Regions from separate parts of the Neorhizobium phenanthreniclasticum genome, predicted to be linked through region 2. Evidence: predicted binding sites of a transcription regulator. Region 2 holds the regulator's gene; each other region holds the start of a gene.

Region 1 (4,252 bases), on a different contig from region 2:
GTTTCGCCGCGGGAAAGCATCTCATAAGTCTTCTGGTCGTCCAGCGGTATCTTGGCGAGATCGATTTCGATATCGCGCTTCCTGCAAAAATCGACGGCAGTCTTCAGCACCGTCAGTGTCTTCAAACCGAGGAAGTCGAACTTCACCAGGCCCGCCTGCTCCACCCATTTCATGTTGAACTGGGTAACCGGCATGTCCGAACGCGGGTCTCGATACATCGGCACGAGCTTCGAGAGCGGCCGATCGCCGATCACTATGCCAGCGGCATGGGTCGAGGCGTGGCGGTAAAGGCCCTCGATCTTCTGGGCGATGTCGAGAAGGCGCTGGACGACGGGCTCCTTGTCCGCCTCTTCCTGCAGCTTCGGCTCTTCCTCGATCGCCTTCGACAGCGGCGTCGGGTTGGCCGGGTTGTTCGGCACGAGTTTGCAGATCTTGTCGACCTGGCCGTAGGGCATTTCCAGCACACGACCGACGTCGCGCAGCGCGGCGCGCGCCTGCAGCGAACCGAAGGTGATGATCTGCGCCACCTGCTCGCGGCCGTATTTGGCTTGCACGTAGCGGATCACCTCTTCACGGCGGTCCTGGCAGAAATCGATGTCGAAGTCGGGCATCGAGACGCGTTCCGGATTGAGGAAGCGCTCGAAAAGCAGCGAGAAGCGCAACGGGTCAACATCGGTGATCGTCAGCGCGTATGCCACCAACGAACCGGCACCCGAACCGCGGCCCGGGCCGACTGGAATATTGTGCTGCTTTGCCCATTTGATGAAGTCCGACACGATCAGGAAGTAACCCGGGAACTTCATGCGCTCGATAACGCCAAGCTCGAAGTCCAGACGCTCGCGGTAGTCCTGTTCCGTATAGCCGCTCGTCATTCCAAGCGTTGCAATGCGGTTCTCCAGCCCCTCGTTCGCCTGACGGCGCAGTTCCGCCGCCTCGGCCCGTTCGGCCTCTTCCGGATCTGCCGTCGCCCCGGTAAAGCGCGGCAGGATCGGCTTTCGCGTCTTCAGGATGAAGGAGCATCGTCGGGCGACCTCGACCGTGTTCTCCAGCGCTTCCGGCAGGTCGGCAAACAGGGCTGCCATTTCAGCCCGGCTTTTCAGATAATGATCAGGCGTCAGACGGAAGCGGTTATCATCCGAAACGATCGCATTATGGGCGACCGCCATCAGCGCGTCATGGGCGTCGTAATCCGCCTTCGACGGGAAGAAAGCCTCGTTCGTTGCGACCAGCGGCAGGTCATGGTCATAGGCAAGAGTCACCATCTTCTGCTCATGCCGCCGGTCAAATGAACCGTGGCGCTGCAGTTCGACATAAATCCGGTCGCTAAAGATTTCCCTCAGCTTCAGCAGCCGCGCCTCGGCAAGCACCGCATTCCCATCCTTCAAGGCCATGTCGACCGGCCCGCCCGAAGCTCCGGTAAGCGCGATCAACCCTTCGGTGCCGCCCTCCTCCAGCCAGGAACTGCAGATATGCACGGCGCCGTGTCCCTCGCCGCTCAGATAGGCGCGGCTGATAAGGTCGACCAGCCTTTCGTAGCCCGCAGCCGTCGCCGCAAGCACGACAATCGCCGGCAGCTTGGCAAGCTGCTGATGGCCGGCGCGTCGCTCTTCCGACTGGTCTTCCATATCGATCGAAAGCTGACAGCCAATGATCGGCTGCAGCCCTTCATCGATCGCCTTCTGGGCAAATTCCAGCGCAACGAAGAGATTGTTCGTGTCGGTGATCGCGATCGCGGGCTGATGATCCGCAACCGCCTTGGAAAGTATCTTCTTGAGCGGCAGTGCCCCTTCAAGAAGCGAATAGGCGGAGTGAACGCGAAGGTGAACGAATTGCGGGCTATCGCCCAACGATTCCGATCCCGATTTTACGTTCGCCGTATCTGCCATGTCCGCGCCTTACCCACTTCATGAATCGGGCTATTTTCCGGTGCGGCTTGCCGAGAGTCCAGTTCAGATTTCCTCGCTCAACGTCTTTCGGATGACGAGGCCTTAAGCGAGACTTCCCTCACATGGCCATGACGAGCATGGACAGGCTTGCCACGAAGGTGGCGATGGAAGCGAATGCGGCAATGTCACGAAGAATGTCAGTCATCGTCGTCTCCCGTGTTCGTTATGTTTTCAATTTGTTCTCTTTTTGTACAAAAGTCAACAGAAGAACAAAAGGAGAAATCCGGTTTCGGGATTATGGTTAAAATTGGAGAAAAGCCTTTTTCCAAGAGGTTTTGGTGGGCTAGGATTAGCACAACAGACGCAGGAACCTTCCACATGAGAAAACTTGCAATTCTTGTCGCCTATCTCCTTGCCAGCCCGGCGATGGCCGAAAAGGTGATCGATCCCAGCCGAATCGCCGCCGTCGCGACGGGAGATTTTGACCGGGATGGCGACAGCGATCTCGCCATGATCGTGCGTCCGCCACCGAAACACGGCGCGGACGGCAATGGCATCTACATCTATCTCGCCGAACCCTACGAAGGACGGATGACGCTCAAGGCAGCTGCCGCGAACAAAGTGCCCGGCTCGTTTATCTATGCGGGAGAATCGGTTGCAATCGCCGCCTTGCAGAACGGATCAATTCTGGTAACGGCGAAAAACGATACGCCCGGGCAGCGGCATTACGAGATCAGGCTCACGCTTGCCTATCGGAACTCGGATTTCCTGGTGGCGGGCTTCAGCTTTTCAGAGGACGTGCCGGACCCGATCGAATGCGACGTCAACTTGCTGACAGGCAAAGGCAAAGTGAACGGCCAGCCGATCGCCGGCACGCCAGGCGCGGTTCCGGTCGCTCAATGGGAGAACGAGATCGGGCAAGACATCTGCAAGGGGCGATAAGCCGTCTGCCAGCATATTTTCATAGGGGAAACGAGGGGAAGTCCCCCTTGGCGATCACGGTTGTTTTCAGGAGCGGTCGGGACACATCGAGTGCCCCGTATCGAAATTTACAAATGACACGTGACGTATCCCGTTCAGCCAAGTTTTTCCGCACAACTCCGGTTCCTCTGCGGCGATATGGTCTTACGTCTTTGCGCGATGCCCCACGGGGTTGTGTGCGACACACGCGCGACCGACGCAGCGCTGCCGGATCTCTGTGACCGGCACAGGGTAACGGGAATATGGCGCCAATCGCCGGCGCCTAACCGGCCTCACATCTCCACGACCTTGCCGCCCTCAATCGTCACGCGGCGGTCCATGCGGCCGGCAAGTTCGTGGTTGTGGGTGGCGATCAGTGCCGCAAGGCCTGACTGGCGTACCAGCGCCTCCAGCGCATCAAAGACATAGGATGCCGTCTTGGGGTCGAGGTTGCCGGTCGGCTCGTCTGCGAGAAGCACGCGCGGCGCGTTGGCGACCGCGCGGGCGATCGCCACGCGCTGCTGTTCGCCGCCCGACAATTCGGCCGGGCGATGCTCGGCCCGAGGGCCGATGCGCATGTAGTCGAGAAGTTGGGCTGCCCGTTCCTTCGCCTCTGCCTTCGAAAGGCCGGCGATCAGTTGCGGCATCATGATGTTCTCGATCGCCGTGAATTCCGGCAGGAGATGGTGGAACTGGTAGACGAATCCGATCTCCGAGCGGCGAATCGCGGTGCGCTCGTCGTCAGACAAATCGTTACAGGGGCGCCCGCCGATGAAGACCTCGCCGTCATCCGGATGCTCAAGCAGGCCGGCAAGATGCAGCAGCGTCGACTTTCCCGTACCGGACGGCGCGACCAGCGCCACCATTTCGCCGCGCACCAGCTCGAAATCCGCGCCCTTCAGGATCGAAAGCGTGGTGTCGCCCTGGCCGTAGTGACGCTGGACGCCCGAAAGCTGCAAGACAGTTTTGCGTGCCATAAAGGATCGGGACCTATTCGTATCGGAGGGCTTGGACAGGATCGAGCTTCGAGGCCCGCCATGCCGGGAAGATGGTGGCGAGGAAGGAAAGCCCCAACGCCATGACGACCACCGACAACGTCTCGCGGAAGCTCATCTCCGCCGGCAACTGGCTGAGGAAATAGAGTTCCGGATCGAAGAGGACTGTGCCGGAAACCCAGGAGAAGAACTGCCGGATCGATTCGATGTTGAGGCAGACGATGACGCCGAGCACGACGCCGGCGAGCGTTCCGACGATGCCGATCGCGGCCCCGGTCATGAAGAAGATGCGCATGATTGCGCCGGCGCCGGCTCCCATGGTGCGCAGGATCGCAATATCGCTGCCCTTGTCCTTCACCAGCATGATGAGGCCGGAAATGATGTTGAGTGCGGCCACCAGCACGATCAGCG
Region 2 (4,252 bases):
CGGAAATCCTGGGGCCCAGCTTCCAGATGTCCTTTGCGGCTACCGCAGCGCTGGTCGCCGGTTATGCGCTCTGGAAAAATCGATCGAAAAAGCACGATCCGGAACCGCTGCAAATTCGTCACCCTGTGGTGACGCCGGTACTGGCTTCCTGGAAATTCATTGCGGGCATTCTTGCCACGACCCTGATCGGCAGCACGTCGACGGCGATCTTTTCGGTCGAGCATTTCCATCGGATTGCGACCTACGGCGGCCTGGCGGCAAACCTCGCCGCCATGCCGATCATTTCTTTCGTGGTCATGCCGGCCGGACTGGTCGGCATGCTGCTCGTACCGTTCGGGCTCGATGCGCCTTTCCTGAAGCTCATGGGTCTCGGCCTGGAAGCGGTGATCTCCATAGCAAGACATGTCGCGGCCTGGGGCGGCGACGCCGGTATCGGTCGTCAGCATCCCTGGTTCCTGCCTGTCTCCACGGCCGGTTTTCTTCTGCTGACCCTTTTGAGAAGCAGGCTTCGGCTGGTCGGCATTCCGCTCGTTGCCGCCGCATTGCTGTTCTCCTGGCACGAACGATCGAAGCCCCTGCCGGATATTCTAGTTGCCGAGGACGGAACGATGATTGCCGTGATAGGCAGGGAAGGTATTGCCACCAACCGCACCCGTCCGCCCGATTTCATCTACGGCCAGTGGAAACGGGCACTTCTCCTGGGCGATCCCATAAAACCGGACGTGTCATCAGCAAGAGATAAACCGCCCGATGGGAAGCCTGAGGAGCGCCGCGAGCTGACGCAGGCCGAAATCGAGACGGCGCGGTCCCGCATCAGGCAGGTGCCTGCCGGTCATTTCGTATGCGAGCCGCGTGTCTTCTGCGGGGTGAAAACTTCCGGGGGCACCAACATAGCCTCCGTCGAAGACAGCCGTTATGCCGGTGCGGCCTGCGATGCCGCCCATATCATCATCGCGCCGCGCGCCCGTTTCGATCACTGCCGCTCCGGCGCATTGATGATCAACGGCAATGCTTTGCGAAAGACTGGTGCGCTCGAAATTTCCCTGCACGGCGCAGCCGACATCCGGCAATGGACTATTCGCCCCGCCATGGCCGGCCATGACCGCCCCTGGAGCAGGCATCGCCACTATGACTGGCGGAACAAGATGTTCGCCTCGGCGCTCCCGGAACCGCTTCGGCAATTGATCAATGGTAACGGCGGATGAGGCCGACCAGCTTGCCCTGGACCTTTACCCGGTCGGGCGGGAATATCCGGGTTTCGTAGGCCGGGTTCGCGGCTTCCAGCGCGATCGAGGCGCCACGGCGGCGGAAGCGCTTCAGCGTCGCTTCCTCCTCGTCCACCAGCGCTACGATGATGTCTCCCGGATTGGCGGTGTTGCTGTTGCGGATGATCACCGTGTCGCCGTCCAGGATGCCGGCCTCGATCATCGAATCACCCTTGACTTCCAGCGCGTAATGTTCGCCGGAACCAAGCATCTCGGCGGGCACTGCGATATCATGCGTGTTGTTCTGGATCGCCGAGATGGGCACGCCGGCGGCGATGCGGCCCATGACGGGAACCGTGGTGGCGTTGGAGAGATCGTCGTTGGCTGCGGGCTTGGCCGGAGCGGCAGCGACCGGCTGCGGCTTGCCGAGGCTGCCCTCGATAACACTCGGCGAGAAGCCGCGGCGTGGCTGCAGGCTCGACTGATAGGCTTCCGGCAGCTTGATGACTTCAAGGGCACGTGCCCGGTTCGGCAGGCGGCGGATGAAGCCGCGCTCCTCCAGTGCGGTGATCAGCCGGTGGATGCCGGACTTCGACGCGAGGTCGAGCGCGTCCTTCATTTCGTCGAAGGAGGGCGGCACGCCGGATTCCTTCATGCGTTCGTGAATGAACAGAAGCAATTCCTGCTGTTTGCGCGTGAGCATATTTGGCACCTTGAGAGTCGGAAACAAATCAAGAACATACACTATATGTTCCATATGTGTTCCGCAAGTCCCTAAATTTTCGTGAAGTATGATGATTTTTCTTCATGGATGTCTGCAACATATCTCTTTCGACACCACTTGCTCGAAGCCGATCCGCTGCCAATGTAGTGCTGCGATTCCGGATTCTGGGGGCTCTCGCGTGAATGCTAGACTAATCGATCATCTCGTTCTGCCGGTGGCGGACCTTGCCGTCGCGCGTTCGCGACTGGCAGAACTCGGATTTACAGTTGCGCCGGAGGCCTTTCATCCTTTCGGCACGGCCAATGCCTGCGTGTTTTTCTCGGATGGGGCCTATCTGGAGCCGCTGGCGATCGCCAACCGGCGTCAGGCGACAGCCGCGGCCAAGCGCGGCAATGTCTTCACCGCCCGGGATCTCGACTTCCGCAAGGCGCGTAACAGTCAGGGCTTTTCGGCCCTCGCGGTTGCCACGGGCGATGCGGCAGCCGATCACGCGCGTTTCAGGCTGCGCGGGATTTCCGCGGGCGATATCCTGGAATTCTCCCGCGGCGTGAAGATGCCGGACGGTTCCGAGACTGAGGCAAGCTTCCGGCTGGCCTTTGCGGGAGACGAGCATGCGCCGGATTTCTTCTTGTTCTCTGCACAGCGGATCAATCCGCTGCCGGCCGATCGAGGCGAACTGGAACGCCATTCCAATACGGTGACCGGCTTGAGCGAGATCGTTCTTTCGGCCGCATCGCCCGACGATTTTGCGCCCCTGCTCGAAGAGGTGCTGCTTGCGAAAGCCGGGATCGAAGCTGCGGCCGTGGAGCTTGTCGCTTCGAACACGCGCATCCGCGTCATGCAGGATCAAGATCTCGAATCGGAATTCGCCCTTGCGCCGTTGCCGAATGCCGAAGGTCTGCGCGGCCGGGCGATCATCTTCAAGACTGCCGATCTTGCCGTGACAGAGATCATCCTTGCTGCTAATGACGTCGCATTCGTCCGTCGGGAGGGCCGTGTGCTGGTCCAGGCGGCGCCCGGCCAGGGTGTGTTGTTCGGTTTCGAGGAATAGTCTCATGGAAGTCTCCGCCAATCCGCGCGTCTCCGTCGGCGAAGGGCACGGCAAGGTCGTCTTCGCACAGGATGCCCGCCTGTCGCTGATCGCCGGCCCGTGCCAGATGGAAAGCCGCGACCACGCCTTCATGATGGCGGGTGCGCTGAAGGAGCTTTGCGACAAGCTCGGCATCGGGCTCGTCTACAAATCATCCTTCGACAAGGCGAACCGCACGTCGATTTCCGGCAGGCGCGGCATCGGGCTCGAAAGCGCCATGGAAATCTTCGCCGATCTGAAGAAGGAATTCGGCTTCCCGGTTCTCACCGACATTCACACGGAAGAGCAGTGCGCCATCGTCGCACAGACGGTGGACGTGCTGCAGATCCCGGCCTTCCTTTGCCGCCAGACGGACTTGCTTGTCGCTGCGGCGAAAACCGGCCGCGTCATCAATGTCAAGAAGGGCCAGTTCCTGGCACCCTGGGACATGAAGAACGTGTTGGCCAAGTTCACCCAGAGCGGCAATCCGAATGTGCTGCTCTGCGAACGCGGCGTCTCTTTCGGTTACAACACATTGGTGTCCGACATGCGCTCGCTGCCGATTATGGCGGCGATGGGCGCTCCGGTCGTCTTCGACGCGACGCATTCGGTCCAGCAGCCGGGTGGACAGGGCGGCTCCACCGGCGGCCAGCGCGAATTCGTCGAGACGCTGGCGCGGGCGGCCGTTGCCGTCGGTGTCGCCGGCCTCTTCATCGAGACCCACGAGGACCCGGACAATGCTCCGTCTGACGGTCCGAACATGGTGCATCTCAAAGACATGCCTCGGCTGCTGGAAAAGCTGCTTGCCCTCGATGCGGTCGCAAAGGCTGCCTGAAGCGCCTGCCTGAAAAAGCGCGAAAAGCGGCTGCATTGTAATTTTCGTGTCACTGACTGTGGGACATGTTCAGTGACCCGAACCGTATAGATCCGACGTCCAAGCCCAGGGAGAGTCTTTTGACCGCCATCACCGATATCATCGCCCGTGAAATCCTCGACAGCCGCGGTAATCCGACGGTTGAAGTGGACGTTTATCTGGAAGACGGTTCTTTTGGCCGTGCAGCTGTTCCGTCCGGCGCGTCGACCGGCGCGCACGAGGCGGTCGAACTGCGTGACGGCGGCAAGCGTTACGGCGGCAAGGGCGTCGAAAAGGCTGTCGAGGCGGTCAACACCGAGATCTTCGATGCGATCGGTGGTTTCGATGCCGAAAGCCAGATCCACATCGACAAGACGATGATCGCGCTCGACGGCACGCCG
Region 3 (4,252 bases), on a different contig from region 2:
GCGATCCCCAAAAATCTCTGCCATCTTCCTGAGCTGCATGGCGCAGGTCTCGTCCGGCATGTCCGGCACGAGGATGCCGATCAGGCCCTCGGCATAATGGGCGACATCGTCGAGATGCAGGATGCAGTTCGCTTTGCCGCCCCTGCCCTTTCCCAAAGTCAGCAACCGCGTCAAACGCGAATAGGCGGCGCGGTCGGTCGGGTAGACCAGGATCGACATGCCGTCCGCCAGATCGAGCCGGCAGCCGACGACCAGCCTCAGGCCTGTCGCCCGTGACGCTTCCAGCGCCCGGACGATCCCGGCCAGGCTGTTGCGATCGACGATGCCGAGCGCTTCGATGCCCATGAGCTTGGCGGTGGCGAACAGTTCCTCGGCCGACGAGGCGCCCCGGAGAAACGAAAAATGCGTCGTGACCTGCAACTCCGCGTATCTCATGCGAAAAGCCCATGTAGGTACCACTTGTGCGACCCGGTTCCGGCATCGACGCCGTCGCCCAAACGAAAGATCCAGAAGCGCTCACCGCTCTCGCTTTCAACGATGAAATAGTCCCTGACCGCCCGAAACTCCGATCGTCTCAGCCACCATTCTCCAAAGATCCGCTCCGGCCCGTCAGCGCGCGCCACCCGGTGACGCCTGCCCCGCCAGGTGATCGAGACCGGCGGATGGTCCGGCAGCAATGCGATCACCTCGATCAGCTGCGGCCGGGCGAGCAGTCGCGGCGGCCGCTGCCATTGCGACGGCCAGGTCTCTCCCTTCTCTTCGGCTGTAGGATCAACCCGCCGGACGCTGCGTTCCGGCACATCGCTTGCCACCGGCGCGGCTCGGTAGATCCGCTGGCCGCCGCGATTGCCGAGGATATCGATCAGCGGCGTGACATCCTTGACTTCCTCCTCGATGAGCGAGGAGGCATTCTGCTTTTCCGCCAGCGGCTCGACCATGATGGCGGCGAGCGTCAGCTTCTCGATACCGAAACCGGGTTCGATGTTTTCGATGCGGTCGTTGAACAGCTTCGTCAGCCAAGCCGCGTCACGGACCGGCTTTGCCGTCCCTGCCCTCAGGGCCTGAATGGTATTGTCGACGCGATGGACGATGAGATCGACACGCCGGACGCCGAGCCCGCGCTTCTGAAGCTCCAGGCAAAGCAGCCGGACCAGACGGGTGATGTATTTTTCGATGGTTTCAGCGGCGCCGATCGGCTCGGCGAAGGAGCGATGGACTTCGACGAGTTCGGCAGGCCGGATCGGATCGATCGGCTCAGCCAGACGGCCATACATCTGATCGAGGCGGCGGGTGATTTCCGGGCCAAAGCGCAGCACCAGCGGCGCGCGCGGCGTGGCGGCCAGCTCGCCGACAGTGGCGAAGCCCAGGGTGCGCAGGCTGGCGACGATTTCCGCGGGCAGGCGCAGGGATGAAACCGGCAAGCGCTCCACAGCCTCGGCGATCTTTCCGGGAGGCACGATGATTGTCTCGCGACGGGTCGCCCGCGCCAGCGCATGCGCGGCGCCCCAAGTATCTGCAATCGCTGCGCGGGCGGCCAGTCCCTTGGCACGGAAGCGATTGACGAGACCGAACAGCATCCGTTCCTCGCCGCCCTGCAGATGATCGGCGCCCTCCGTGTCCATGACGATCCCGTCCGGCGGGTCCATGGCGACGACCGGCGAATATTGCGTCAGCGCCCAGAGCGACAGGCGTTCCAAAGTCTCACCATCGGCATGCGGATCTGCATCGAAGATCATCAGACCCTGGACCAGCGCCTGCGCCTTGGCTGCCGGCATGCCGACATGCAGACCAAGTTTCAGAGCCGCGGTGTCGGCGGCAGAAATCCACCGCTTGGAGCCGCTTTTGGCGACGATCACCAGCGGCTTGTCAGCCGGTAGCGAAGGATCGGCGCGCCTCACCCGATCCGTCGGCAGTGTCGGAAGAAAGACAGATACGACCCTGGCCATCACATGCACCTATGACAAATTCCGCGCGCTCCCCTGCTCTCACCCGCATCAGCTCCGCGCGCCAGCGTCCGCGGCCGACGCCCGGAACCGGAAGCGGCTCGGACGGCAGGACTGAGACACGCCACCGCGTCACCGCCGCCGTCGGCATCCCGAAATCCGATGCTTCCGCCTGCCGGCGCCATCGCCGGATCGCCAGTCCGATCGTGCCGGAGCTTTCGGCGGCGAGCTGCAGCCGGCGCGAAGCGACCATCGGCAGGCGCACCAGTTCGGCGACGACGGCGCCAAGGCCGCCATAGCGCAGAGCCTCCTCGAAGCTTGCCAGCACATCCTCCTCGCGGCCCGCCTCGACATAGATCACCCGGTCGGGATGCAAGCCCACCTGCGCCAGAGCCGGGGCAAAGAGATCGGCGCGGGTGAAACACCAGACCACCTTGCCCTTCGTTCGCGCCGCGATGCCGCCGACGAAGAGTGCGGCCGCTGCCCCATCCACCGCACCATTGCCGCCGCCCGCCACCTCATGGATGGCGCCATAGGCGAGCCCGCCGCCCGGAAGACAGTCATCGATGTCGGATACGCCGAACGGCAGCACGGTCTTCTGGCGGCTGGCGGCACCTTCCAGATGTGCGATGCGTTCGCGCAGTTCCGAAAGAACGGCAGTTGAGGCGGATTGGCTCATGGTCTCCTTCTTCGCGGGAGCTGTTATTGCTTGAGAGAAACGAATATGTTCTGTATCTGTTCTAATCTGGAAAATGAGTCAATGTGCATGTACGGCAGCTTTGCAGGGCTCGATCGGTGGAATCGTCGATTCAGCGAGCGGATTCAGAGCGATGACCGAAGGGGACTTTTTTTGAAATACCCTCGCCCTGCGCACGACGCTGGACTTTTGTCCGTAGAGCAGGGTTCCGAAGCGGCTTGGGAAAATTGAGCAGCTGAGATAGTTAGCTTTTCGCCACATGACAGGACCGGTCTGCCGGGCAGAAGTATTGACGACGGGAGGTCAACCCGAAACCGCCGGCGAAGGCGCACATGCGGCGATCGAGGGCGTTATCCGGCTTCGACATCCACAATCGGGGCAAATGCCGATCGTAGATCCGGCGTTGGAAATAACTCAACCGTCATTAACAGTTAGCGCGACACCCAGTATTCTGCCCCTGATCCAGGCGACCATTTCGATTTCGGTCGCATGCCCAGCCATAGCCGACATCGGGCAAGTATCGGACAATTTTTTCTGAGAACCAAGCCGGGGAAAGCGATCAGAACCGACCCAGCGCATGCTGTCCATCGAGCACCTGTTCGTTCCATCTACAATAAATGATCCATGAAGGTTCGCTGATAGGAACGCGTCGGTTTAAACTTATATAACGCGTCCAACAAAGCTGGTGACCGTATCCCGCAATGCTCCAGAATCATCATTCCTTTGCGTCTCCGGTTGAACCGGAGGAACTCCAGATGCTGCAGAGCGTCTTCGATGAGGTCTGCCTTCAGCGAGGTCTCCAAAAAGAGACTGCTCGTGCCTCCAAGCTGGCAGCCGATCTGATCGATCTGTTTCAGATGGGGCTGCGGGATCGGCAGCAATTGCTGGCAATGCTGAGCCGGCCGGGTGACGAGACCGTCGACGAAGCTCCGGTCTGAAGGTCGCGGCAGGACGCTTGAGCTGCGACGAGCGGATTGCCGCTGGAGATTAAGACTTCAGGAACGATAGCCGTTGCAGGGACATTAAGTGTTCCTGTTTTACGATATTCGAAATAACAAGAACGGTGGTCGCATAGGTATGTTCTCCCGGTCGAGGCTTTTCCTTTGGGGTTTGCTTCCTTTCGCTATTTCGGTCGTCTTCGGCGCGCTCGTCCTTCTCAGCTTGTATTGGTCGGCCGGCCGAATGGATGCAGCCGCCGCGCAACGCCAACAGGATCTCGTCACCCTGATCGTCTCCAATATGCGTACGGAGATCGCACACGATCAGGAGAGCGTGACGGTCTGGGACGATGCGGTCACACGGACTGCGGAGCGCGATGTCGATTGGCTGGACGCCAACCTGGGCAGCTGGATGCATTCCTATTTCCAGCATGATGCGGCATTTGTCCTCGCTGCGGACGGCACCGACATCTATCATTTCGTGGCGGCAGACGACCGATCGGTGACGCTGGAGGAGTTTCGGACGGCTTACCTCCCGCTGGTCGCACAACTGCAGCAGCGGTTGTTTGCGGATGACACCACCGGCGTGACGGAGCGAGTCTTGTCGATCGGTGAGAGCGACTTGGCCGTGGTCGGCGGCAGGCCCGCCATCGTCAGCGTCAAGCCGATCGTGT
Region 4 (4,252 bases), on a different contig from region 2:
GCTTTCCAGGCGAAAATAATCACGTTCCTCCGCCTCCTTAGGATCTATCCACCATTCCGGCGAAATCCGTTCAGGACCTTCGGCCCGAACGACCCGATGAACGATCCGGCGCCAGCGAAACCGCTGGGGCGGGCCATCCGGTACCGTTGCGGCAAAAGCATCTATCGGCTCCGGATGGTGGAAAAGGCGCAATGGCCGATCAGATCTGGGCGCGAAGGCTAAATCTTCATCCCCTTTCTTCTGCGCGCTTCCCGCCGTCATCGCCGGCACAAAAACTCTCGCCCGTTCCGGCATATGGCTTTGCCGCAGTTCCGCAAACTGTAGACAATCCGCCCCCAAACGCGCCGAAACTCGATCGACAAAATCCGCAAGTGAGATCTCACTCTCTCCGTCGCCGATGAAATCGCCTTGCGCGGCCCCAAAAGTGTCGTGCTGCAGCACATTGAGGCGCAGGAGTTCGAAACCGAAGCCCGCATCGAGATCGTCGTGTACGGCGTTCAGACGCTCGGAAAACAGGGTCGAGATACGTTCCGGATCGCGTAGCGGCTGCGAAGCCCCGGCAGCTATGCGGAACACCCGGCCATCGATGCGGAAAAGCACCAGCTCGAAAACTCGCCCGCCAATTCCGCGAACTTCCAGTCCCGGTCGAAGAGACGTCGCGATCTGCCCAGTCAGCTGCAGGATATGTTCCTCCGCCTGAATCGGTTCGGCGAGCCGCCGCTCGGCAGAAAGAGCCGCGACAGGCCGTCGGGGAGAAATCGCTTCCTCATTCGCCCCAAGCGCCTGATCCAGCCGAAGAAGCAATTGCGTGCCGAAACGGCGGGCAAGCGGCGCACGCGGCATGGGAAAAAGATCACCGACCCGTTTCAGCCCGAGCTTATGCAGTGAGACGATCATGGCGTCGTCTATGCGCAAGGCATTGACCGGCAATGGGGCCAGCACCTCTTTCATCGTTTCGTCATCAATTACGCCACCGCGTCCGAAACGACAGGCCGCCCAGGAGAGACCGGGGGACGAAGAAATCGCTCCTTTGACATCGAACCCCATATGAAAAAGCCGTTTAAGAATATCCCTTAACAAGGCCTCTTCACCCCCGAAGAGATGCGCACAACCGGTAATGTCCAGAAGGAGGCCCTCGCGGCCATCAAGTGCCACGAGTGGAGTATAACGGTCGCACCAGTCGGCGATGGCTTCGAGCAGCACCTGGTCGGCTTCCTCATCCTCATCCATCACGTCAATCTTCGGAAACATGGCGCGCGCTTCCGCGAGGCCCTGTCCTCGTTTCAAACCGAGCCGTTCGGAAACTTCATCGAGTGCAGTAAGCCGCATGGCATTGTCACGCCGCCCGGCACAGAGGATCGGCGGATGGTCAGGACGCCCTCTCGTTCGCCACGACAGGCCCCAGAACTGGCGAGCGATCCTGTCGGTCGGCAGATGCGGGAAGACCAGCGCCAAGATGCGTTGACGGGTTACGGAAAGAGGAAGTTTCTCCTGTTTCACGGTCGAGCGAAAATTGACGGTCACGGGAATTCCACTCCAGAAAGAAGGAGAGCGGAGCCGGATTGCGGCTCTTCTCCAGGGTCAGTTGGAAAACGGGATGGCCGATGCTGCCGCCAAGCATGGATCCATCCGGAAGGCGTCGCCCGGAGGCTCGCGCCGGTTTGACAAGGAAGCGGAAAAAAGCACTGCTCGCTTCTTCTTCGCCCGCATGCCGCAATAGGAAAAGTGGCCGTCCCGCTGCTTTCGCCCGCAGGCCAAGCCTCCGGCTTTCGGTAAGGCCGAAATGCCTCGGGTTGCCCCGTATTTCGAGAATGGTGGCGGACAGGACACCGCTCGCCACCGCAGTTTCTGCAAGCCATAGTGCATCATCCAGCCTGCGCGGCGACGCATAAAGAATCTCGTGAGGGTCCAGCCCGAATTGCCTGAGGCCAACAGCATAAGGAGCGCCGGCCTCCTGCCTGGAAACGACGTCACCGACCCATAAAACCGGTGCCTCGCTTGTTTCCATGGCCTTGAGATAAGCGGCAAGCGCAAGTACAAATCCGCTCGCCGCGCCCGCATCCAGCATCACCATCGAACGAATTTCCGTGAGGCCGTCAAATGGCAGGCCACCATCCAAAGCAGCGTCCAGAGGCGCTATGCCGAATGGCAGGCGGGGTTGATTGTTCCTGGATTTTTGCGCTTCAGGATCCGTGGCAGCATCTGCCTGCTTCGCCGCAGCCAGGCTGGGCAAGGGTTTTCCCTCCATTCTGGCGATTTGTTCGCGCAGGGCAAAAAGCGTTTCCCGCGCCGTGGCGTTCTCGGCCATGGCGTCAGCTCCCATCATGAATGTTCACTTTATGTTCTTATGGATTCCAGAGGCCTTCGAAAGAGTCAACAACCAAATGGCAGGAATCTTTTCCTCTGGCGGTAGGCCAATGATTCTTCTCTCGAAAAATATCGTCGAAGGCACTATATGGGCCTGATCAGAAGGAGAACTCATGGCCCGTATCGACCAGACCGACGATTGGCGGGATCGCCACGCGCCGACGATCAACTCGTTCGAGTCGCTGGCGATCGAGGCCTATGGTCACTTGCCAGAGGAATTCCGGGCCCTTACCACCAACCTGATCATCGAGATCGAGGATTTTCCGGACGATGAGGTGTTCGAGGATATGGCGCTCGAAACACCCTTCGACCTGCTCGGTCTGTTCGAAGGTCGCGGCATTTCCGAGCGCTTCAACATGGAAACGGGCGAACTGCCGAACCGCATCCGGCTCTATCGCCGGCCGATCCTTGATTACTGGGCCGAAAACGATGAGACGCTGGGCGATATCATCACCCATGTGCTGATCCACGAAATCGGTCATCACTTCGGCTTGAGCGACGACGACATGGAACGCATCGAGGCCAGCGCCGAAGACGCCGCCCAGCGTTAAGGTCAATCGACAGAGCTTTTATTGCTCGCCAAGTTTCATGTCCGGATCATAATCCTTGCCATGAACGGTCTTGATGACCGCCTGGCCGCACTGCATCTCGCCGGTCGTGGCATTGAAGGCATAGGTCGGGGAACCATGAAGCTCCCAGCCCTTGTTCAGCGCAGCTGTCACCTTGTGACAAAAAGAAGAGTCGTCAGGACCGGTGAGGAAGCGATAGAGTTTCATGAAAGTTTCTTTCGTTCGGCAATGATCCGCGTCCTGGCGACAAGCTTTTCAGCCTCCGCCAGATGGAGGCGCTCGACCATTTTGCCGTTCAGATTGATGACGTTGAGATGTTGGGATTCCGGCCGGGCAAAAGCGGCAATCACCGCTTCAGCCTCTTCCACGGCCCGCGGGTCGGGACCGAAATGCCGGTTAGCAGGTTCGATCTGGGCCGGATGGATCAGCATCTTGCCGGAAAAACCCATGGCACAACCTTGGGCACATTCCGCATCGAAAGCTTCCGCATCCTTGAAATCGTTGAAGACGCTGTCGATCACGTCGATGCCATAAGCCCGTCCGGCAAGCACCACCTGCATCAACCAGGGCACGAGGTAGGCACGGCCAGGCTGCGACAGGACACCGGTTCCCTTGCGCAGGTCGTTGAGGCCGACGACGAAACATCGGAGCCGCTCATCCGCCCCGGCAATCGCCGCCGCGTTCAGAACACCTTTCGGCGTCTCGATCATCGCCCATATGGCAAGCTCGTCCGGGGCACCGGTCTCGGACAGGATATCCGCGATCGCTTGCACCTCAGAAACCCGCTCCACCTTGGGAACCAGCACCACTTCTGGCGATATCTCGACCACGAGATCCATGTCGGCTCTGCCGAACTCGGTTTCGAGAGGGTTGATGCGGATGATAGTTTCCCGGTTTCGCAGCGGCCCTTCCCTGAACAATCGGCGCAGATTGTCGCGAGCCTCGATCTTCTTCTCCGGCGCCACGGAATCTTCCAGATCGAAGATCACCGCATCGCAATCGAGACCATGTACCTTTTCCAATGCCCTTGCATTACCGGCCGGCACGCTCAGGACAGAGCGGCGAAGACGAGCGGGAGCAGAATTGATGTCAGTCAAGGCGGTCATCACGACTTTGTGCCAATCTTTTAAGTCTGCGGCAATACCGTTCCGTGCAAGACCTCTTGCAAGAAAGGGCGGAAGGGCCCACATTCTTCGATAAGAAAGGTTTGGACCATGCAAAACATCCGCGCATTCTTTGTCATCGTATCGGCAATTGCCGTGCTTGCCATGGCAGCGCTTCTGACAGCTTCTCTGACCGTAGCCTTTGTCGGCATC

Evidence for each region. Region 2 encodes LexA, which represses DNA repair genes until DNA is damaged. Its sites were predicted from a motif close to TGTTCNNNNTGTGTTCNG; they were not measured.
Region 1: ABK249_RS14835 (FG-GAP repeat protein) is a predicted target of LexA. The motif match lies at 2,113-2,130, and genes of this name have one in related genera.
Region 3: ABK249_RS30045 (ImuA family protein) is a predicted target of LexA. The motif match lies at 2,669-2,686, and genes of this name have one in related genera.
Region 4: ABK249_RS25190 (ImuA family protein) is a predicted target of LexA. The motif match lies at 2,330-2,347, and genes of this name have one in related genera.

What each region holds. Positions count from the first base shown of each region.
Region 1 is NZ_JBEAAL010000009.1:117,244-121,495, forward strand. It holds gene dnaE (DNA polymerase III subunit alpha) at 1-1,886, opposite strand, end outside; gene ABK249_RS14835 (FG-GAP repeat protein) at 2,265-2,828, shown strand; gene ABK249_RS14840 (ABC transporter ATP-binding protein) at 3,140-3,823, opposite strand; gene ABK249_RS14845 (lipoprotein-releasing ABC transporter permease subunit) at 3,837-4,252, opposite strand, start outside.
Region 2 is NZ_JBEAAL010000020.1:122,540-126,791, forward strand. It holds gene ABK249_RS23225 (ComEC/Rec2 family competence protein) at 1-1,205, shown strand, start outside; gene lexA (transcriptional repressor LexA) at 1,186-1,908, opposite strand; gene ABK249_RS23235 (VOC family protein) at 2,108-2,980, shown strand; gene kdsA (3-deoxy-8-phosphooctulonate synthase) at 2,985-3,833, shown strand; gene eno (phosphopyruvate hydratase) at 3,953-4,252, shown strand, end outside.
Region 3 is NZ_JBEAAL010000036.1:41,782-46,033, forward strand. It holds gene ABK249_RS30035 (error-prone DNA polymerase) at 1-435, opposite strand, end outside; gene ABK249_RS30040 (Y-family DNA polymerase) at 432-1,946, opposite strand; gene ABK249_RS30045 (ImuA family protein) at 1,867-2,622, opposite strand; gene ABK249_RS30050 (hypothetical protein) at 3,396-3,578, shown strand; gene ABK249_RS30055 (putative bifunctional diguanylate cyclase/phosphodiesterase) at 3,823-4,252, shown strand, end outside.
Region 4 is NZ_JBEAAL010000024.1:103,107-107,358, reverse strand. It holds gene ABK249_RS25195 (Y-family DNA polymerase) at 1-1,329, opposite strand, end outside; gene ABK249_RS25190 (ImuA family protein) at 1,370-2,308, opposite strand; gene ABK249_RS25185 (metallopeptidase family protein) at 2,481-2,918, shown strand; gene ABK249_RS25180 (DUF1737 domain-containing protein) at 2,937-3,143, opposite strand; gene ABK249_RS25175 (HpcH/HpaI aldolase/citrate lyase family protein) at 3,140-4,042, opposite strand; gene ABK249_RS25170 (hypothetical protein) at 4,151-4,252, shown strand, end outside.